Regions from separate parts of the Bacillus sp. CGMCC 1.60114 genome, predicted to be linked through region 2. Evidence: riboswitches for the same ligand, from Rfam matches in the RefSeq annotation. Region 2 holds a riboswitch; each other region holds the start of a gene.
What was found. A riboswitch is a leader RNA that binds a small molecule or an ion and turns the genes downstream of it on or off. The one in region 2 is predicted to bind S-adenosylmethionine.

Region 1 (7,712 bases), on a different contig from region 2:
GCTGGAATCGGTATCTATGTTTCATCACAACTTGGCACCGCACCACAAGAAGCATTTGTTTTAACAATATCTGAAAAAACAAAGTGGTCCTTTCGGAAAACAGAAATTTCTCTAGCTTGTCTATTTTTAACTGGTAGTTTCATTCTACATGGGCCTATTTATTTTGGTACCATTATTCTATCTTTTACAACAGGATGGATTATTCAAGCATTTATCCAAATCGGCACAACGATATTACAAAGTTATCGTACGAAAGAAGCCCATTGAAAGCTATATACTTTCAATGGGCTTTTGTTGTTCGTATATAATATGAACTCCTTCATTTACAACTTGAAGCGTTTCTACCACACAATGACTAAAAATACCTTGCAGCCATCCCTTTACTTCGTCAGCACTTCCTTTTTTCACATAACAAAGCACTGTTGGCCCAGCACCACTTAAAGAAACGCCATATACATTCTCATGCTTTAATTCATGAAGTGTTTGTAATTCAGGAACGAGCTGCTTACGATGTGGCTCATGGAACACATCCTGCTTCATCATTTTCCCAGCAAGCACCCAATCCTCTTTACATAAAGCAGCAACAAGTACATTGGCAACGCCGCTGCCGCGAATGCCGTCCATATATAGAAGCCTACTCGGAAGCACGTCTCTTGCATGAACTGTTTTTAGTTCATACGAAGGAATAACTGCAACAAGTTCTACATCATGAATGGGCTGTGACAAAAATGCGATATCTTTTCCATCATATGTTCCTACTATAAGCCCACCATATAATGCAGCTCCAACATTATCAATATGTCCCTCTATTTCCGTTGCAATTAATAACTTTTCTCTGCTAGATAGATGCAATTCACAAAGCTGATTGGCAAGTTCAATTCCAGCAATAATTGCCGAAGCACTACTTCCAAGACCCCGTGCTAATGGAATATCACTATCAAGATGGAGAAGACAATAAGGAAGCTCCTTCTTATAGCGAGCAGCTATTTCCCTAGCAGTCTCAATCAGTAAATTATTCTCATCTTCTGGAACACCTTGAAGAAGTGGTGTTTTGGCCTTGCACTCCCATCTGTAATGCGAAAATACATCTACCGTTAAATATTTACTTACCGCAAGACCAATTGAATCAAAGCCTGGCCCAAGGTTTGCTGTACTGGCAGGCACACGAATTGTAAACATGGGAGCCGCCTTCATCGCAGGACAGCTCCTTGAATGTGTTCAAACACAACCTTTTCATCATTTGGTAAAACAAGCGGCTGAATTTTTTTCGTATCAATTGCAATGTTAGGATCTTTTAAACCGTTTCCTGTTAAGACAGCGACGATTTTACTTCCTTTTGTTATTTCTCCTGTTTGTACTTGCTTATAAATACCAGCAAGCGACGCACAAGAAGCAGGCTCTGCAAAAATCCCTTCATACTTGGCAAGCCATTCATATGCTTGAAGAATTTCTGCATCTGTTACCTCATCAATTTTTCCATTTGAATCATGGGCAGCTGCAACGGCTTTATCCCAACTTGCAGGGTTACCGATGCGTATTGCAGTGGCAACTGTCTCAGGATCTTCAATTTTATATCCGCGTACAATCGCTGCTGCTCCTTCCGCTTCAAAACCGCGCATTTCCGGTAAACCCGTACCATGCTTTTCGTTATACTCTGTAAACCCTTTCCAGTATGCTGTAATATTGCCAGCATTCCCAACTGGAATGGCTAAAATATCAGGCGCTTTTCCAAGTGCATCACAAATTTCAAATGCCGCTGTTTTTTGCCCTTCAATACGGTACGGATTCACTGAATTTACAAGTGTAATAGGCGATAAGTCGCTTAGCTTCCGCACCATTTGCAGAGCATGGTCAAAGTTTCCGTCAATACTAATAATCTCAGCCCCGTACATCACTGCCTGAGCTAACTTACCATATGCAATTTTTCCATTTGGAATCATAACAATACAAGATAAACCTGCGCGCGCTGCATAAGCAGCTGCAGCCGCAGATGTATTTCCTGTTGAAGCGCAAATAACTGTTTTGCTGCCAGCTTCCTTTGCCTTCGCTACTGCCATAACCATCCCGCGATCTTTAAAGGAACCAGTCGGGTTTGCCCCTTCTACTTTCGCATAAACAGAAACACCCCATTTTTCTGAAAGGTTTTCTAATAAAACAAGTGGTGTATTTCCTTCTGATAACGAAAGGGCCGGCGTCTGATCAGTAATCGGTAAATATTCTTTATAAGCAGCAAGTAGTCCGTTCCACATTAGCGAGCATCTCCTTCAATACGGTAATTCGCTTTCACGCAATCCACTTCTTCATACGTCTCTAGCGTTTCTAAAATATACGCATAGTCTGCAAGGGATGCGCGGTGTGTAACGATAACAATCTCAGCTGCTCCTTTCTCTTGTAATGGCATTTGAATAATCTTTTCGAAGCTAACGCCGCGTTCAGAGAACAGAGATGTAATTTTTGCAAACACACCTACCTCATCTTTCACATAAAGGCGTAGAAACTTCTTCACATAAATTTCGTCTTCCTCTTTTAACACTTTCTCATATTGCGGAGTCACAGCACTATTCCCTGTTACACCGAGACGTACATTTTTCATAACCGCAACTAAGTCAGATACAACAGCTGTTGCTGTTGGTAAGCTTCCTGCACCTGGTCCGTAAAACATTGTTTCTCCTACCGCTTCACCGTATACATATACGGCATTATATTCATTTTGAACAGCTGCAAGCGGGTGCGCATTTGGCAGCAGCGTTGGTTCTACTGTCACCTCTAATTTTTCACCATCACGCTTCGCTACGCCGATTAACTTAATTGTATAACCTAAGCTCTTACTATATGTAATATCCTCTTCCGTAATGGATGTAATCCCTTTTACATTCACATCATGAAGTTCTACATTTGTAGAAAAGCCTAGTGTTGCTAAGATCGTCATCTTTCGTGCCGCATCTAGCCCTTCAACGTCTGATGTTGGATCTGCCTCTGCAAATCCAAGTTGCTGCGCTTCATTTAACACGTCTTCGTATGCTCTCCCTTCTTGAGACATTTTTGTCAAAATAAAATTCGTTGTCCCGTTCACAATTCCCATCATTTTCGTAATTCGATCAGAAGAAAGACCTTCCACAATGCTTCGCAAAATTGGAATACCGCCTGCTACACTTGCTTCATAAAACAAATCAGCTTGATTTTCTTTTGCTACAGTAAGAAGTTCTGCACCGTGAAGTGCCATTAAATCTTTATTTGCTGTTACAACGTGCTTTCCGTTTTGCAGCGATTGTAAAATATATGCTTTCGCATCTTCTATACCGCCCATCACTTCAATAACAACGTCAACATCTGGGTTATTTATAATTTCATCTGGATTTTTCGTTAACAATGTAGGGGTTAATTGGACCTCACGCTCTTTTTCTATGTTTTGTACTAACACTTTTGCTACTTTGACAGGACAACCGATTTGATGCGCTAAACGATCTTGATGATCTTCAATAATACGCACCACACCGCTTCCTACAGTTCCAAGACCTAATAGGCCAACTCGAATTTCGTTCATAATACTGTCCACCCCTCTAAAAATTGTATTTAGGTGCCATTATATAAGGTAAAATTCAAAAAAACAATATATTTGGAACATTCCGAAAAATAAAAGGCACTCCTTGCAAAGAAAACGCTACCACGTGTTACATTTAGCTTCCTTTACAAAATATAAGGGGTTTCTTGATATACATAATAATTTAGCCAATTTGAAAATAGTAAATTCCCATGGCTACGCCATTTTACCAATGGCTTTTCCAATGGATTATCATGTCTAAAATAGTTTTTTGGAATAGCAATATCGAGCCCTCTTTGCCTATCACGCTCATATTCCTGCTTTAACGTCTCGCAGCTGTATTCACTATGTCCAAGAACAAAAATATGCTTTCCATCTTTATTCATAACGAGATGGACACCAGCTTCTTCAGATGTCGCTAACACATCAAGTTCCTGTACACTTTGAATATCAGATGCACGGACTTCTGTATGACGAGAATGCGGCGCAAAAAAGCTTTCATCAAAACCGCGTAACAACCTCACATGCTCCTGCTGCACTTCATGCTCAAATACACCAAACATCTTTTGCTGAAGCGGATATTTCGGAATACCGTAATGATAATACAATCCAGCTTGCGCGCCCCAGCAAATATGAAGCGTCGATGTAACATGTGCCTTTGAGTATTCCATAATTTGTTTCAACTCTTTCCAGTAATCTACCTCTTCGAAAGAAAGTGTTTCAACCGGAGCACCAGTAATAATCAATCCGTCAAATTTTTCTCCCTCAATATCACGAAATGTTTTATAGAAGCTTGTTAAATGTTCCTGCGCCACATTTCTTGAGGTATGAGATTCCATATGAAGTAGATGTACATCAAGCTGAAGCGGTGTATTTCCAATTAAACGAAGCAACTGCGTTTCTGTTTCTTGCTTTGTTGGCATTAAATTTAAAATAGCAATCTTCAAAGCACGGATATCTTGTGTTTCTGCTCGTTCTTTCGTCATCACGAAAATATTTTCATTTTGTAATACTTTACGAGCGGGTAAATCCTTAGCAATGATGATCGGCATACTGTTTTCCTCCAGAAAGGGCTTCTGCTAAATCAGTAATAATATCCGCTGCATCTTCAATACCAACCGATAATCGAATTAAGTCAGGCGTTACACCTGCCAAACGCTGCTGTTCTTCAGTAAGCTGACGGTGCGTTGTGCTTGCAGGATGAATCACACAAGTTCTTGCATCTGCCACATGTGTCACTAATGCTGCGAGCTTCACATTTGCAATAAACTCCTTAGCGGATTCAATACCGCCTTTTACTCCAAACGTTAAAACACCGCTCGCACCTTTCGGTAAATATTTTTGTGCCAATGCATAATTTTCATTACCTTGAAGTCCTGGATAATTGACCCACTCAACGCGTTCATGCTGAGATAGCCACTGTGCAACAGCTAGTGCATTTTGACTATGACGCTCCATACGAAGATGCAGTGTCTCTAAACCAATATTACTCATATACGCATTGAATGGACTCATACAATTTCCATAGTCTCTTAATAACTGCACACGAGCTTTCACAATATATGCCGCTTGCCCAAATTTTTGTACGTAACTCACACCATGATAACTTGGATCTGGTTCAACAAATTCAGGAAACTTACTCCAATCGAAATTACCGCCATCAATGACAATGCCGCCAAGTGAACTTGCATGGCCATCAATATATTTCGTTGTAGAATGAACGACAATGTTTGCACCATGTTCAAATGCATGACATAAATACGGCGTCGCTAACGTATTATCGACGATAAATGGCACCTCAAGCTCTTTTGCTGCATCGGAAAGCTCTTTAAAATTAAGAACATTCATCGCTGGATTTCCAAGCGATTCTGCATATACAAGCTTTGTTTTCTCATTTGCGAGAGCAACAATTTCATCAGCGGCTAAATTTGGATTAAAGAAGGTAACCTCAATGCCAAGCTTCCGCAGACTAACTGCAAATAAATTAAATGTACCGCCGTATACTGTTGATGAGCAAAGCAGGTGATCACCGCTGCCGCAAATGTTTAATACCGCTAACATAATTGCAGCTTGCCCAGATGCAGTTGCAACCGCACCAACTCCGCCTTCTAACTCTGTCAGTTTCTGCTCAAATGCCGCAAGCGTTGGGTTACCAATACGGGTATAAATATAACCTTCTGCCTCTAAATTAAAAAGAGCTGCTAAATCGTCAGATGTATCGTATTTATACGTTGTGCTTTGATAAAGCGGCAAAACACGCGGTTCACCATTTTTCGGTGCGTAGCCACCTTGCACACAAATTGTCCCTTTTCCCCTTGTATCGCTCATCTCTCAATCCCCTTTCTTTCTTAACATAAAAAAACTGCCTCTTTCCTAAATAAGAAAGAAGCAGTTTAGATAAACGCTCGACATGTAGCCTTTCTTATCGTTCAGGAAATACCTGCAGGATTTGGCACAATTCCGCTTTACGGCTGTTGCCAAGGTTTCATAGGGCCCGGTCCCTCCACCTATTCTTGATAAGACTTATGCAATTACCGTTGATTTTATAGCAAATATTTCCTAGTGTCAATTTGTTTTTCTGAATTTTCGCGAAAAATATATAAAATTTAATTGTTTATTCATAGAATTCAAATTATATAAAAATAACATTAATGTTCTATCGAAAGATAAAAATACGTTTTAAAAACTCCACTTACTATGTAAAATTAAAGAGTTACATTTCATTTTAGTAACCATCAAAGCACATACAAAAAAGCAATTCCACTTACAAATGTTTTACAGTTTCATAAAATAATAATGCTAATTTTTGTAATGTATCTTGAATAAGTAGTTCACTTAAAAAGATAATATGCGTATTGAATTAGTTATCCAACTATTTTTGTATTAGAATCTCTTACTTTTTCATAATAGAATATAACATAAAGGAGGCATAAAGAATGGCTATTAGGAGAGGCATGCACTATTTACTCATCATGTACGGTGTGTTTCTAGGTGCCCTAGTTGGTGCTACAGTCTGGTTATTTTTAGTTGTCACAAATGCTGCAATTCAGTTTATTTGGGGATATTTACCTAAAGAATTCGGATCACCACCTTATTACACAATTTGTGTAACAATAATTGGTGGTGTTCTTGTCGGACTGTTACAGAAGTACTTCGGTACATACCCGCGTTTAATGCCAGAGGTAATGGCTGAATATAAGAAAACAGGTAGGATTGAGTACCGTTTTGTGCATCAAGCTACGTTAACGGCTATTATTGTTTTAGTATTTGGCGCAAGCTTAGGACCGGAAGCAGCACTTGTTGGGATTATAGGTGGACTTTGTACATGGGTTGGTGATCGCTTTAAATTTACTTTAAAAGGAATGCACGAACTAACAGAATTTGGGATTGGCGCTGCTTTAAGTGTTATTTTTAATGCACCGCTATTCGGTTATTTAGCTCCAAGAGAACATGAGGATACGCAACTCACTGAAGCTTTTAGAGGGAAAAAGACTATTGTATATCTCGCTACTACTTTTGCTGGTTTTTCTGTATATTTATTGCTTAGTCAGCTTGATAATCGAGGATCTTTTATTGTTAATTTTGGAGAAGGATCTTTTACATTCCATGAATGGATTGCCTTTCTTCCCCTTATTTGTATAGGTGCTGGTGCGGGCTATTTTTATTTTCAAATAGAACATATATTAGAAAAAATAGTACATCCTTTTCAAGAATATAAACTAACATTAGCGATTATAGGTGGCATTCTTTTAGGGATTGCAGGAACTTTACTTCCGTATACACTGTTTTCAGGAGAACACCAATTAAAAGAATTAGTACATGAATGGACAGAATTATCATTTGGGATACTGTTTCTTTCAGGGATTTTAAAATTATGTATAACGGCAGTTTGTTTAAATACAGGTTGGCGTGGTGGACATATTTTTCCGATTATATTTGCTGGTTCAAGTATTGGATATGCTGTGGCTACTATCGTACCGTTGGATCCAGTTGCTTCAGTAGCTATCGTGACGACAGCCATTTCAAGCTATGCAATACGAAAACCGCTCGCTATTACAGTATTATTACTTATGTTCTTCCCAATTAATTTATTGTTACCAATGATTGGAGCTGCAATCATCGGTAATGCATTTCCACTTCCAAATCATAATAAGGATGAACAAGAAGAACT
Region 2 (7,712 bases):
TGTACGTCATCAATATTAAATGTAACAAGACCTGCACGATGCTTTGGACCATAAATTGTAACACCGTCTACTTCTGATAGTCTTTCTAAAGCATACTGCGCTAATTCATGTTCATGCTTTTCAATATTATCAAGACCGATTTCTTCTAAGAAATCAATTGCAGCTCCAAGTCCGATTGCGTTGCCGATAATCGGTGTACCTGCTTCGAATTTCCAAGGAAGCTCTTTCCACGTAGACTCTTGTAAACCTACGAAATCGATCATTTCGCCGCCAAATTCAATTGGCTCCATATTTTCAAGCAATTCCTTCTTACCATATAATACGCCAATACCTGTAGGTCCGCACATTTTATGAGCGGATAAAGCGTAAAAATCACAGTTTAAATCTTGTACGTCCACTTTCATATGCGGCGTACTTTGTGCACCATCAACGACCATAATTGCACCGTTTTGGTGTGCAATTTCTGCAATTTCTTTTACAGGGTTAATCGTTCCAAGTACGTTTGATACATACATAATAGATACGATTTTCGTATTTGACGTAATCGTTTGACGAGCATCCTCTAATGAAATTGTCCCGTCTGGCTGAAGCGGAAGATATTTTAATGTTGCGCCTGTTTTCTTCGCAACTTGTTGCCAAGGAATAATGTTACTATGGTGCTCCATGTAAGAGATGACAATTTCATCGCCTTCTTTTACATGTTCCAGGCCATAGCTTGCCGCAACTGTATTTAACGCTGTTGTTGTACCACGCGTAAAAATAATCTCTTCCATAGACTTCGCATTAATAAACTTGCGAACTTTCTCGCGTGCGCCCTCATACGCATCGGTTGCTTTTGTACCGAGCGTATGAACACCGCGATGAACGTTAGAGTTATATTCTTTATAGTAACGTTCTAACGTTTCAATGACTTGAATTGGTTTTTGAGAAGTTGCCGCACTATCGAAATAAACAAGTTGTTTGCCGTTCACCTTTTGATCAAGAATTGGAAACTGTTTGCGTATTTCATGAATATCCATTAGCGAACTTTCCTTTCAATTACCTCAATAAGCTGTGCTTTTACTCCTTCGATTGGAAGCTCATTTACTACAGGTGCTAAGAATCCATGGATGACTAAACGTTCTGCTTCTTTCTTCGGAATACCACGGCTCATTAGGTAGTATAGTTGTGTAGGATCTACGCGTCCTACAGAAGCTGCGTGACCTGCCATTACATCATCTTCATCGATTAAAAGAATTGGGTTTGCATCGCCGCGTGCTTTTTCGTTTAACATCAGAACGCGAGAAGATTGTTGTGCGTTTGATTTAGAAGCACCGTGCTCGATTTTACCAATTCCGTTAAAGATAGATGTTGCACTATCTTTTTGTACACCATGTTTTAAGATAAAGCCTTCAGAGTGTTTACCGAAGTGAACAACTTTTGTTGTAAAGTTTTGTGTTTGGTTACCACGGCCAATTGTTACTGTTTTTGTATCAGCAAATGAACCGTCGCCCATTAAGTTCGTTACGTTCTCAGAAATTGTGTTTCCATCGTTCATAAGACCTAATGCCCACTCTAGACGTCCATCTCGTCCAACTACGCCGCGGCGGTTTACGTAAGATGTTACATCTTTTGCTAATAAGTCAACTGCACCAAATTTCACTTGTGCGCCTTGCTCTACAATTACTTCTGCCACGATATTTGCAATACCAGTAACATTTTCATTTGCCACGTAGTTTTCTACATATGTTGCAGAACTATTTGCATCTGCTACAAATAGTACGTGGTTATAAACGTTTGCTTCTTCGCCATCTACTAAGAATACAGCTTGAAGTGGTGTTTCAAGAACAACGTTTTTCGGAACGTATACGAACGCACCGCCGTTGATTAATGCAGCATGAAGTGCTGTTAAACGATGCTCATCAACTTTCACGCCGTCTTTCATTAAATACTTTTGTAAAAGTTCAGCATGCTCAGTTGCAGCTGTTACGATATCTGTAAAAATAACGCCTTTTGTTTTCGCTTCTTCTGATAAAGAAACAAATGCAGTTGTACCGCTGCGCTGTACAAGAACGTTATTCTTTTCATCAATTAAATTTTTCACTGCTTCTGGAAGTTCTTCTAAAGAACGTACAGGCTCTTGCTTTGCAGTTTTACCTTTGCCGATAAAATCCCATTTATCAATTTTTGTTTTATCAGGCGTTGGCATTGGAAGTTCAGTTGCCTTTGCAAGAGCTTGTAAGCGGAACTCAGTCAACCAAGCAGCTTCATTCGCTTCGCTTGCCTGCTGACGGATAGAATCTTGATCGAAAGGTAATGTACCAATTGTCATGTTTATGCTCCTCTCTTACGCTTCTTGCTCTTCTGTTTCGTCTTCAATACCTAGTTCTTTTTTAATCCAGTCGTAACCTTCAGCTTCTAAACGTTGTGCAAGCTCAGGGCCGCCAGATTTCACAACACGACCATTCATCATAACGTGTACATGATCTGGAGTGATGTAATTTAATAAACGTTGGTAGTGCGTAATCATTAAGCAACCAAAATCTTCACCGCGCATTTCGTTAATACCTTTAGATACAACTTTTAATGCATCGATATCAAGACCAGAGTCAATTTCGTCTAAGATTGCGATTTTTGGCTGAATCATCATTAATTGAAGAATTTCATTACGTTTTTTCTCACCGCCAGAGAAACCTTCGTTTAAGTAACGTTGTGCCATTGATGGATCCATTTCTAGGAATTCCATGTTTTTATCTAATGTACGGATAAATTTCATAAGAGAAATTTCATCACCTTCTTCACGACGTGCATTAATTGCAGAACGTAAGAAGTCAGCGTTTGTTACTCCGCTAATTTCACTTGGATATTGCATTGCTAGGAATAGACCAGCTTGTGCACGCTCATCTACTTCCATTTCTAATACATCTTCACCATCGATGATGATGCTTCCTTGTGTTACTTCATATTTTGGGTGACCCATAATTGCAGAAGATAAAGTTGATTTACCTGTTCCGTTAGGTCCCATAATTGCGTGGATCTCTCCACCTTTTACTTCAAGGTTTACACCCTTTAAAATTTCTTTGCCATCGATTGATACATGTAAATCTTTAATCGTTAATGTAGAACCAGCCATCTCAATACCTCCATTAATCATCTATATACATTTTAAAAATTCCTAAAACGTTCACATTCTCATTTTATTCTCATTCTAATTTTATATCAAATAAAATGATATCGCAAACGTTGAAAAAAAGTAACAATTTTTCTACAAATACGAGCAGGAATTTTCTGCACATTATATTATGATACACCTTTCTTCCTACTTATATAAAGAAAAAAGGGCTAAGAAATTTCAGCCCTTTTTTCACCTTATTCACTTACAGGAAGTACAGCTCCTTTGTACTCTTTCTTAATGAAATCTTGAATTTCTTTTGAATGCAATACTTCAACAAGTGCTTTAATTTCTTTTCTGTTTTCGTCACCTTTACGAACAGCAATAATATTTGCATAAGGAGAGTCTGCTCCTTCAAGTGCAATTGCATCTTTTGTCGGATTTAATTTTGCATCAATCGCGTAGTTTGAGTTAATGAATAATGCATCGCCTTCATTGTTTTCATATAATTTTGGTAAAAGTCCTGGCTCAACATCTGTTTTAAATTTTAAGTTTTTCGGATTTTCTACAATATCTTTTTCTGTTGCTTTTACGATATCTACACCATCTTTAAGTTTGATAACGCCGCCTTTTTGCAGAAGTGCTAACATACGTCCGCGCTCTGCTACGTTATTACTCATAATCACTGTCGCACCATTTGGAAGGTCTTTTAAACTTTTATATTTCTTAGAGTAAATCCCCATAGGCTCTAAATGAATTTTTCCTGCATTTACAATTTTATAACCTTTTTCTTGGATTTCTTTCTCTAAGTACGGAATGTGCTGGAAATAGTTCGCGTCAATTTCTTTATCGGCTAATGCTTTATTTGGCAGTACATAGTCTTGGAATGGTTGAATTTTTAATGTAATACCCTGTTTCTCTAATAGTGGTTTCGCTTTTTCTAAAATAACTGCATGCGGTACGTTAGAAGCACCAACTACAAGTGTCTTCTTATCTTTTCCACCGCCGCCACAAGCAGCTAATGCAAATACAAATACAGCAAGAAGTGCTGAAAATAATACCTTCTTCATGTTATAACATCCCTTCTTTTTCCAATATTCAAAATATAAAATCTATAGGGAGTTTTCGTGTTAGACGAAAACTCTTTATCCCAATAATCCCTAAACTTCTCTTTACCTTTTATCAAGTTGCTTTGTAAGAAAATCACCAAACATTTGAATAATAAATACAATAACAAGCACAAAAATTGTTGCCATGAGAGTGACATCGCCATTATTGCGTTGGAATCCCTCTAAATAAGCAAGTGTACCAAGACCGCCTGCTCCAACAACTCCAGCCATCGCTGTATAGCCTACAAGTGCAATTGCCGTTACCGTAATACCCGAAATAAGTGCTGGCAAAGATTCTGGTATCAGTACTTTTAAGATAATTGTACTCGTCTTTGCTCCCATCGCTTTCGATGCTTCAATAACCCCCTTATCAATTTCACGAAGCGCAATTTCAACCATTCTCGCATAGAACGGTGCTGCTCCAACAATTAATGCTGGCAATGCGGCACTTGCTCCAAGAATTGTATTAAGAAGAAACTTCGTAAATGGAATCAGTAAAATGATTAAAATAATAAACGGAATAGAGCGAAAAATATTTACAAACGCGCTAATTACAATATTAACTGGCTTGTTCTCCCATAGATTATCTTTTCCTGTGAGAAACAGTACTAATCCGAGAATAAGACCTAATACAAACGTTGCAAGTGTAGCAATTACCGTCATGTATAACGTATCTTGCGTAGCTTCTAGCATTTTGTTCCAATCAACATTTTGAAACAAATTATCCATGTGCAATCACCTCCAGCTCTACTTGCTCTTGTTGAATTGTTGCGACTGCCTCTGCAACTACATCTTCGTCACCTTTTAAATGAACAATTAAGCTTCCATACGCCCCGTTTGTCGTTTGAGCAATATTCCCTTGCAGAATGCTCACTTCAATTCCATCTTTCTTCATTAATTTCTGCAGAACTGGTCTTTCCACTGCTTCACCAATAAATTGCAGTTTCACGACTTTTCCTTCTGGGTACTTCTCTACTAAATGTTCAATTGTTTCATCTGCATCTTCAGAATCTGTTATTTGCTTAACGAAGCGCTTTGTAATGTCTTGCTGCGGATTACGAAATACATCTAAAACGCTGCCGCTTTCAACAATCTTCCCTTTCTCCATAACAGCAACACGATTACAAATTTTTTGAATCACATGCATTTCATGCGTAATGAGTACAATCGTTAAATCGAGGCGTTTATTAATATCGAGAAGCAAATCTAAAATTTGATCTGTTGTTTCTGGGTCTAATGCTGATGTTGCTTCATCGCATAATAATACTTTCGGGTTATTTGCTAATGCTCTCGCAATACCAACGCGCTGCTTTTGTCCACCACTTAGTTGAGATGGATACGCATCTCCTCGTCCTTCCAAACCAACAAGGCGAATCAATTCATCTACACGCTGTTTTCTTTTCTCTTTTTCCACTCCAGCAATTTCAAGCGGAAAAGCAATATTTTCACGAACAGTTCGTGACCAAAGTAAGTTAAAGTGCTGGAAAATCATCCCGATTTCTTGACGCGCTTCCCGAAGTTCTCTTCCTCTGATCGCTGAAATCACACGCTCTCCAATAGTAATCTTTCCAGACGTCGGTTTCTCCAGTTGATTAAACAAGCGAATTAAGGAACTCTTTCCGGCACCGCTATATCCGATAACTCCGAAAATTTCGCCTTTTTCTATTTGTAAATTCGCATTATCAACCGCAGTAACATCGCCGTTTTTGGAGCGATATATTTTCTTTACATTTTCTAACACAATCATTGATGTCACCCCTTTTTAGTTAAAAAGCGTAAGCGGCTCGTTCAGCTCTGACCGGCTAAGGTTCTCTCGCACAAAAGGTGCTTTTTACCTTTTCGTGCGGGAGGTTCTTAGACGCGAAGAGTTTGCCGCTGGAGCTAGATTATAAAAACGATTTGTCGTTTGAGCGTCCTCCTACACTGAAACAACAAAAAAACCTTTCTGCTTTAAAATGAGCAGAAAGGTTTATATACATAAATTACTATTATCCTTTCCTCTCATCTCTCAAAGCATTCGCTTTGCAGGAATTGGCACCATTTCAACATAAGTTGACGGTTGCCGGGTTTCATAGGGCACAGTCCCTCCACCTCTCTTGATAAGAGAAAATCAGATGTAAATTTCGTCTGATTTTGTCGTTATGAAGTTTTCATTATTTCATGTTTTGAATTGTATCAACGCATGAAATAGATGTCAACAGAAATTTTTGCAAAGAATAAACTTTCTGAAACTTACGCACCTACTCGTAGCGGCTTACAAATATGAAATACAGATTCTAATAATAACATGGTTTGGTATGTCCCTTTATATGTAATGGCTTTTCGACGTAACAGTGACTGCAAGCGAACTTGTCCTGTAATCAATAACTGCAAATCAGCTTCATGAAAACAAACAAGTTCTTCCGTTCCCAGTACACCATTCGTAAGCTCAATTTTCTCTCTTGAAATCTTCAATGAATAACGCTCATCTTGAAAAATAAAACAAACAGCCCTTTCAAATTGCGGCAGTAGCGGCTCTAAATGATATTGCGTATTGGCATATGTTACAAATGATTGAAGCAGTGAATATAATTTCATCTCCGTCACCCTCCTCATATCACGTTCTATATAATACCATTCCATTTCTATAACGAGCTCTCCTGTATCTTTCTCTCGACAAAAGTTGTACGAAAAGCAATCTGTTGCTTATATTTCCCAAGAAATATGTCGAGGCGGCAAAATATTTGCCGCCTATTGTAATTCTATATATAAATATTCTACAGATTGAAATGCATAGATTTTCTTCACAAGTTGATTCTTCTCAAATATAAGTAAACACGGAACACTTTCAATTTCATACTCCCGCGCAAAATGCGGTGCATAATTTACATTCAACATCCCGATTTCCAAATGGGGTAATGCGGCTTCAACAACCGTTAACATTTTTTTAGCAAGTTGACACGTACCGCACATTGGTGTATACACGTATAGTACCGTTTTATTTTGATCTCTAACTGCAGCTACAGCTTCATTCCCTGTCCAATCGATCATTCTACCATTCCTTATCGTAAAAATTCTGTATAAACGTCGATGTCAGCTCCCCATAAAACGTTCGCTAAATGATTTGATGGTGCAGTTGCAACCTCACGATACGAACGATCAATATAAATATGTTCAGCATGTGGAAATTCTCGGCGAAACTGTTTGCGTAGCTTCTCTCCTGCATCATCTGCGTCCACAAGCACATACACTTCTTTATCGTACAGCTGATCAATAAGTTCATCCATTTTCGACAAACTAATTGTACCATTTGTACAAACAATTTCCACCGGTTCTCTAATAATCGTCTCAATCTTCTTCTTATCTGATTTACCTTCAACAATAATTACTTTTTCCACATAGACCACTTGGCATCACCCGATCACCATATACTATGATACAACCTTACCTTTAGTATATATTATATTCGATATTTCAATGTTGTTTCCTGTTTATTTTTGTGAATGAAAGCGGAAGTGGCTCGTTCAGAATCG
Region 3 (7,712 bases), on a different contig from region 2:
TTGGATAAGAAGCTGCAAACTGCATAGCAACTCCCCCACCCATTGACCACCCTACTAATGAAAAATTCTTCAATTGTAATTCATTCACGAACAACTTTACATCTTGCGCAAAATCGTTTAATGAGTCTACAGGCTGATGATAAGTTGAGAAACCAAAACCACGTAAATCTAGGGCATAAATATGATAAGAATCTTGTAACTGTTCTATAACTAAATCCCAATGCTGCGAAGACGTCATATTCCCGTGAATAAGCACTAATATTTCTGTTCCACTTCCCGCTTCTTGATAGGCAATTGTTTCTCCATTTGATAATACTACTGACTTCATAATTGCAGGTTTAATCATTCTCTTTCCCCCTCAAAATTGTCAATAATACACAATTTAAAAAGACTGAAAATTCTATCTAAATGATACCATACAGAATATATGTTCTCAACCTAAAATTAACTTCCTTTTAATATACGCAGGACACGTAGACTACTAGACAATTCAGAAAAAAAAAGATATAGTTAGCCAGGTAACTAATTGGGAAGGAAGAAATATATGGACGAAAAACAACATTTTTTTCACGTCGTTAGTCAAACTTCTCGGAAATTTTCGAAAAAGTTTAATGAACGTGTTTCTCCAACTGGTTTATACAGTGCACAGTGGGCAGTGATTTTCAAGTTACATCAAACCGGATCTTGCACACAAACGGAATTGTGTCACTATTTAAACGTTGAATCTCCAACAATGACTCGTACTTTAACACGTATGGAATCGATAGGTTGGATTCTTAGAAAAGAAGGTACGGATCGACGTGAGAAACTCATTTCTTTATCAGAAACAGCAATAGCAATGATTCCAACGTGGCAAGAAGAGGTAGACTCATTTGAGGAAAAAGCACTGCAAGATATTAACGATGAAGAACTTCTTCGTGCTTTTGACGTACTACAAAAAGTAATTCGTAATCTTGATTAGAAATTGGAGGGATGACTATGGAAAGTCAAAGACTTTGGACGAAAGACTTCATCGGAACATGTTTGAGTAGTCTATTTCTCTTTTTAACATTTTATATGCTCATGACAACCTTACCTATATATGTCATCGACGGACTAAAAGGAAAACCTGGAGAAATAGGTCTAGTTGCAACAGTGTTTCTAATTTCTTCTGTACTCTGCCGACCATTTACAGGTAAATGGCTTGATGATTTAGGAAGAAAGAAAATTTTATTTATCTCTCTCTCACTCTTTTTAGCTGCAACGGTGATGTATTTCGGTGCGCAAAGCTTATTTTTACTGCTTACTCTTCGCTTCTTCCATGGCATCGGATTTGGAATGGCAACGACGACTACTGGTACAATTGTAACAGATGTAGCACCAGACCATCGACGCGGTGAAGCGCTCGGCTATTATGGGGTATTTATGAGTTTACCAATGGTTATTGGTCCTTTTTTAGGATTAACTATCATTTCTAAATTCTCATTTACAGTTTTATTTATCGTTTGTTCTATATTTTCTATACTTGCTTTTCTATGCGGACTATTAGTAAACATTCCTGAAGAAAAAACAACTGTGAAAAAAGAAACGAAACGTATGCAGTGGAAAGATTTAATCGAGCCTTCAACAATTCCAATTGCTGTCACAGGCTGCGTACTTTCCTTTGCCTATAGCGGTATCCTTTCATTTATTCCGATTTATGCAAAGGAACTTGGCATGGCCGATATCGCAAGTTATTTCTTTGTCGTATATGCAATTGTAGTCGTTATTTCTCGTCCATTTTCAGGTAAAATATTTGATCGATTCGGAGAAAATGTTCTCATTTATCCCTCTATTATGATATTCATGATTGGAATGTTCACTTTAAGTCAGGCGCAAACGCCATTTTGGTTACTTGCTGCTGGTGTACTTATCGGATTTGGATACGGAACCTTGATTCCAAGCTTCCAAACGATTGCGGTTAGTGTCGCACCGCACCATCGACGCGGATCTGCAACAGCTACTTATTTCTCATTTTTTGATACAGGTATAGGTATTGGATCTTTCGTACTAGGTATTATCGCAGCACATTCAAGCTATCATAATATGTATTTTATTTCTTCTATTATCGTTGCATTTACATTACTTATTTATTATTTCCTTCACGGACGAAAACAAAAGTTCAAAAAGCAAACAACACAAACAAAATTATCTGCTTAATGATATAAGAGAGAGTAAACTTCTATGTTTACTCTCTTTTTTTTGCTCATCAAGAAACTTTTACATTATAATGAAAGCATAAGGAGGCTTGTTATGAAATTTAAAAAATACCCTCTTATTTTAATCGTTTTTATATTTTTATTTATATTAACTGGTATGAGTTATACGTTATTCAAACAAAATAAAGGGGTTTCCTCAAAACAAACCGTAACGAAAAAAAACTGGTTACAAGACCCATATCTTCGTTGGTCTTATTCACATATGCGAGAATTTGCTTTAACAAAAGTTGTCGCTAAAAATCCAAATTATGTATCTTCCCTTCCGTATAACCTGGAAAATTTAGATAATTTACATATCACAGGTGAAAATAATGATAATACGACCGTTCTTCAATTATTAGAAAAATACAAAACAGATGCTTTCATTGTCCTGCATGATGATAAAATTGTATATGAACGATATTTTCATGGATATAAACCAAATGAACCACATGGTATGGCTTCGTTAGCAAAAGTATTTACAGGGTTTCTCATTAGCACACTTATTGAAGAAGGAAAGCTACAACCCAATATAACTGCAGAAACTTACGTAAAGGAATTACAAGGAACACCATTTGGAAAAGCAACAATTCAACAACTACTAGATATGCAAGTTTCAGTAGAATACCCAACTCATGGCTTTAAACAAGCTGGCTTAGCCAATCAAGATGCACAATTATATTTAGCGAGTAATCTTCTTCCTCGCGGCAAAAACTATGATGGCCCGTTAAAAATTTATGACATGTTACTAGAAGCAAAAGAAACCGCTGCTCCGGGAGAGAAATTTTCATATGATAACGGTTCCGCCGAAACGCTAGGATGGGTGATCCGTACAGTGACAGGAAAATCCCTCGCAGAACTTGTAAGTGAACGTTTTTGGTCACAAATTGGAGCAGAAGAGAATGCTTATTATGTTGTTGATGATACAGAAGTGGAACAAGCCAGTGCAGGATTAAATGCGACCGCTCGAGACATGGCAAGGTTCGGAAAAATGATTTTGGACAATGGAGTATATGATGGAAAACAAATTATTTCTTCTTCTATCATCGAAGAAATTAAGCATGTAAAAAAATATGAACTTCCAGTTCGAGATGGTGAAGAATATTCTTACCATAATCAATGGTGGATCCCACACAACGTAAATGGTGCATTCGAAGTACTTGGCAGTTATGGACAACGCTTATATATCGATCCAACTACAAATATGGTTATCGTTCACTTTTCATCAAATGCTAATCATAATCGAGAGATACAATCCCTATATGGAGATATGTATTTACAAATTGCGAAGTACTTACAGAAAAAATTTTAGAATTAGGCTTATTTTTATTACGAAAAGAACTGTCTTATGGCAGTTCTTTCTCTATAATCTTAATTACATTTTTCCATTGTTCTTCTGAAAAACATAAAGGTTTTAACTGAAATACCATCGAACACACATCTTCTATATAGCGGACATTTATTCGTAAAAATTCCCATCTGAGCATCTTAGGTATATACAAATCTGCAACCTGTTTATTTTGTTCTACTAAAATGTCTACTTCTCTCTCACAAATGCCCCTTATAAGATAATCTACCCGCACTTCTTGTTTGACTTTAGAAAATTGTTGGCTATACTCCTTTAACCTAAATAAACAAGAAAGATAAGAATAAAACAAATCATCTTCTCTTTTACATATACTCATAATTTTATAAATTCGTTCCCTATTCTTCATAATCTTGTTGCCTTCTCATATATCTTTTGCAGCCATTTCTCTCTTTTTTCTTGTTTACTGTTTTTTACAGATTGAAATACAGAACGCCTTATATTGCGTATCCCACAAAAGTACAATATTCCTTTCTTCATCACAATCCATTCCGCTGATCGGTATAAAAGAGCAGCGTACCATAAAGGAGAATCTAGCGTATAAATTACCCATGCTTGTTTTCCTGTAAGTAATCCTTTAGGCATTATCCCTTCATATTTGTAAGCAAAGCCTGAAACAAATACTCGGTCAATAAATCCCTTTAATATCGCCGGCATACTCCACCACCAAACTGGATAAATAAGAATGAAGTGATCTGCCTCTGTTACAAGTTTCCTATATTTCTCCGTTTCTTCCTCATGCACTAAATCTCTTCTCTTTTTTGTCTCATTAAAGGTTAGAACAGGATTAAATTGTTCCTTATACAAATCAAGAACAGTTACAGAGTGATTTGTTTTTTGCAATTCTTGTTCCACATATTTCAAAATAGCAGCGTTGAAACTAGACGGGTTTGGATGCGCGTATACAATCAATATGTTCATTGTAAGCAACACCTTTCCTTTAATTTCCTTTTGACTTTTAATGGATTCACATGCTATTCTAATACATGTCAGAGGGCAAGCCCCTTTGACAAAAACAATGACACCTATTCGGCAATGGTGTCTTTTTTATTTGTTAGCCGAGAACGCCCATCTTTCGGGGCACATTTAATTTTTGAACACTACACACTCAGCACCATTTCCTTGTAAAAAGACTGCATAGTACAGTCTTTTTATCTACATACCTCAAAAATAAGAGAATTTTCAAATAAATTATAACATAAAAAAAGAGAGATCAGCTCCCTCTTTTCTCTTTTACTATGTAGTAAATCCCCTTATCATCTATATATTGATGCGGCTCTGCTAAAGTAATTTTCCCATCCAGTTTTAACTCATCAAGTAACCGTAATAAATAAAATTGCTGAAGCATCTTTTTCGCAAATTTCCCTTTATGTTCAGAAGCAATATACTCTTGAATATCCAATAACGTAATCGGCGCTTCTTGTTCTTCCATATATTCGTAAATTGCACTTCGCAATGTAATATATTTCTCGATTGTCACAGCTATGTCCACTCCTTTCTTCTCGTTGTCCATCTTTCATTATCGGTTTTTTTGCAATAAAAAAACCTCTTCGATAAGAAGAAGCGGAACATATCTCTTCCTTCTTATCTTTCAGAACAAAACTGTTCTGCTGGAATTAGCACCTGCATTGCGGTTGCTGGGTTTCATCGGGCCAGTCCCTCCACCTCTCTGGATAAGAAAATATTCACTTTATCTCTTACTATAATCAATATAACTAAAAAAGTCAATTCTCATAAGAATTGTAAGGATTTATTTTTTTAGAAAACTATTATATTTTACTTCTCCTTGCTCATACTACAAATGTATAGACCAAAGGAGGTGCAATCATGAAAAAAAATGCACGCGGTCATGTTCAAGATTCTTGCCAAGCTTTACATGAAGCAAAAAACTGTTTACAAAACGCCTTGCAAACAGTAGAGAAATCAGATAATCGTCAACGTGTTGAACAATCTTTACAAGCTGTTCAACATGCGCTGCAACAATGCGATAGTACAGCGGAAATTTTATCTCAGGAATGACATAAAGTAAAACTTCCATCAGTGGTGATTTTTCTTCCTCTACCACTGATGGTATGAATTAAATTCTAATGCCTAAATAGTTAATTAGAAATGCATTTTGCTTACAAATAAAGTCTGTTAAAGAATATTGTTAATATATGATACCTGTCCAAATTCTTGGTATAGCCATTATAAGCTCGAACGAGTAAAAATGTACTAATTAAATTATAATGGTTTTACAGGTACACATATTTCGCAATTATCATTGTTAATCATATCAACAGTATATCTTTCTAAAATCGGTTTGTTGTCAATTTGATATCCACTGTTTTGTAAAGCTGGAAAAATTTCAATCCATGCTTTTTGAATATCTTCCGCTGTATGTTTGATTTTACAAACAACATATTTTCCACCAGTAAGTTCACTTTCGCAAATTGAATCATCTATTTGATAATCCTTTGAAATGACAATACAAGCATCATATCTACAGTTTTCTGGAAGTGTTGTTTCAGGGTTATCTTGTGGGATTCCGAGTATTATTGCCGATTTAATAAGATTTTTCTCCTTAGCCCATTTTTTTAACTTTTCCATTGCTTGAATGTTGGAAGAGCCATATGGACCAACTTGTCGCACATATGCAATGCGATATTTTGGAAGAGTTTCGACTTTAATATTCATAGTCTCTTTTTCCTTTCTCTATTAATATTTATTACATTTCGAATACTATCACGCTTTAAAAATATAATCATTTGTTTTTTTAAAATTTACAATTTTCTTGTTAAACAAATGTGGACATATGTTTAACAAGAAGAGGAAACCCATAAGGATTGAGTTTCCTTTAATTTTATTGAATTATCAGCATTAAAATTTAACAGAGCCTATAAATAAAAAAGACACCTCGTACATCATGTAAGAAGTGTCTCAAAAGGCAAACGAATATGTAAGTCGCGATCCTACTGTATATATTTATGTCTTAGAAGAAGAACTTATTCCCTACTTACTTGAGAAAAAATAGGTTACATTTCCTCATTCCAATATACCGTACTTCTTCTTAAAGCGTGCCAATATTTTAATCCAAGATGTGCTAAACACCCAAAGAAAAAATACATTGGAAAGTGCATGTGCAAGATCAAAATAAAAACTTGTAATATATGCCTTTATAAAAGTATCCCATGTTAGTTCTTTCAAAAAGCCAATAAGAAACCATAAATTCATAGTCCAATTAAAAGCAAATCCTGCTATAAATCCAAAGAGAGCTCTTCCCCATAATGTTTTCATCATCCACGTATGTCGCAGTAGTCCTGCTGAAAAACCCATCATACCCCAGCAAAACATTTGCCACGGGGTCCAAGGTCCTTGTCCCAAGAATATATTGGAAACTAATGCAGCTGTTGCACCGATAAGAAAACCCGTCTCACTACCAAATACAATTGCTGATACAATAATAACAAACGAAGTTGGTTGTACACTTGGAATGATAGAAAATGGAACGCGACTAATCGCAGCGATTGCCGCTAGGACAGCTACAAGTACAATTTCACGCGAAACAAAAGCTTTTTTCTCAAAACGCATATAAAACGGCAGCATAATCACAATTAAAAAGAAGAGACCGCACCATATATAATATTGATCCGTCACAAAAGACGTAAATAAAAGTGTAATAATCAACACTAAAAAAACGACTACAACTATACCAGCATATCTTTTGGACACGCCTCAAACACATCCTCCCATGTTAAAGCATACGGCAGTTGTTTACGAATAAAACGATTAACAGATGTTGTATAAAAAAAGTTCTCACTAAAAAAGTGTGCCGGTGTGTCTTCCATAATAATTTTCCCATCAAATAACATGATACAGTTATCCACATATTTTGCTGCAAATTCAATATCATGCGTTGCCATCACAATCGTTGTTCCTTCTCTTTGTAATTGCTGAAACAACTCTCCAAGCTCTTCTTTCTTTCCTGGATCTAGTCCCTTTGTCGGTTCATCTAATAATAGTAGATTCGGCTTTGATAATAGCACTGTACAAAGAGCAATTAATTGCTGTTCTCCGCCGCTACAATCATGCGGATGGCGATTACGAATATGCATGATTGAAAACTTCCGAAGCATTTCTTCTACTTTTTC

Region 1: linked by a shared signal. The riboswitch ahead of ACFQZ1_RS01590 (bifunctional O-acetylhomoserine aminocarboxypropyltransferase/cysteine synthase) and the one ahead of ACFQZ1_RS00565 (methionine ABC transporter ATP-binding protein) in region 2 are both predicted to bind S-adenosylmethionine.
Region 3: linked by a shared signal. The riboswitch ahead of ACFQZ1_RS15320 (hypothetical protein) and the one ahead of ACFQZ1_RS00565 (methionine ABC transporter ATP-binding protein) in region 2 are both predicted to bind S-adenosylmethionine.

What each region holds. Positions count from the first base shown of each region.
Region 1 is NZ_JBHTHG010000004.1:82,375-90,086, reverse strand. It holds gene ACFQZ1_RS01615 (YczE/YyaS/YitT family protein) at 1-267, shown strand, start outside; gene thrB (homoserine kinase) at 271-1,194, opposite strand; gene thrC (threonine synthase) at 1,191-2,249, opposite strand; gene ACFQZ1_RS01600 (homoserine dehydrogenase) at 2,249-3,544, opposite strand; gene metA (homoserine O-acetyltransferase MetA) at 3,688-4,593, opposite strand; gene ACFQZ1_RS01590 (bifunctional O-acetylhomoserine aminocarboxypropyltransferase/cysteine synthase) at 4,574-5,869, opposite strand; SAM riboswitch class I at 5,961-6,064, opposite strand; gene ACFQZ1_RS01585 (chloride channel protein) at 6,478-7,712, shown strand, end outside.
Region 2 is NZ_JBHTHG010000003.1:79,049-86,760, forward strand. It holds gene sufS (cysteine desulfurase SufS) at 1-1,019, opposite strand, end outside; gene sufD (Fe-S cluster assembly protein SufD) at 1,019-2,311, opposite strand; gene sufC (Fe-S cluster assembly ATPase SufC) at 2,327-3,112, opposite strand; gene metQ (methionine ABC transporter substrate-binding lipoprotein MetQ) at 3,349-4,161, opposite strand; gene ACFQZ1_RS00560 (methionine ABC transporter permease) at 4,264-4,929, opposite strand; gene ACFQZ1_RS00565 (methionine ABC transporter ATP-binding protein) at 4,922-5,947, opposite strand; SAM riboswitch class I at 6,199-6,306, opposite strand; gene ACFQZ1_RS00570 (hypothetical protein) at 6,433-6,777, opposite strand; gene ACFQZ1_RS00575 (thioredoxin family protein) at 6,931-7,230, opposite strand; gene ACFQZ1_RS00580 (toprim domain-containing protein) at 7,242-7,586, opposite strand.
Region 3 is NZ_JBHTHG010000107.1:45,201-52,912, forward strand. It holds gene phaZ (intracellular short-chain-length polyhydroxyalkanoate depolymerase) at 1-346, opposite strand, end outside; gene ACFQZ1_RS15295 (MarR family winged helix-turn-helix transcriptional regulator) at 545-961, shown strand; gene ACFQZ1_RS15300 (MFS transporter) at 979-2,178, shown strand; gene ACFQZ1_RS15305 (serine hydrolase domain-containing protein) at 2,272-3,528, shown strand; gene ACFQZ1_RS15310 (group-specific protein) at 3,563-3,931, opposite strand; gene ACFQZ1_RS15315 (NAD(P)H-dependent oxidoreductase) at 3,928-4,503, opposite strand; gene ACFQZ1_RS15320 (hypothetical protein) at 4,796-5,095, opposite strand; SAM riboswitch class I at 5,164-5,262, opposite strand; gene ACFQZ1_RS15325 (hypothetical protein) at 5,410-5,601, shown strand; gene ACFQZ1_RS15330 (AraC family transcriptional regulator) at 5,806-6,258, opposite strand; gene ACFQZ1_RS15335 (ECF transporter S component) at 6,607-7,293, opposite strand; gene ACFQZ1_RS15340 (ABC transporter ATP-binding protein) at 7,269-7,712, opposite strand, start outside.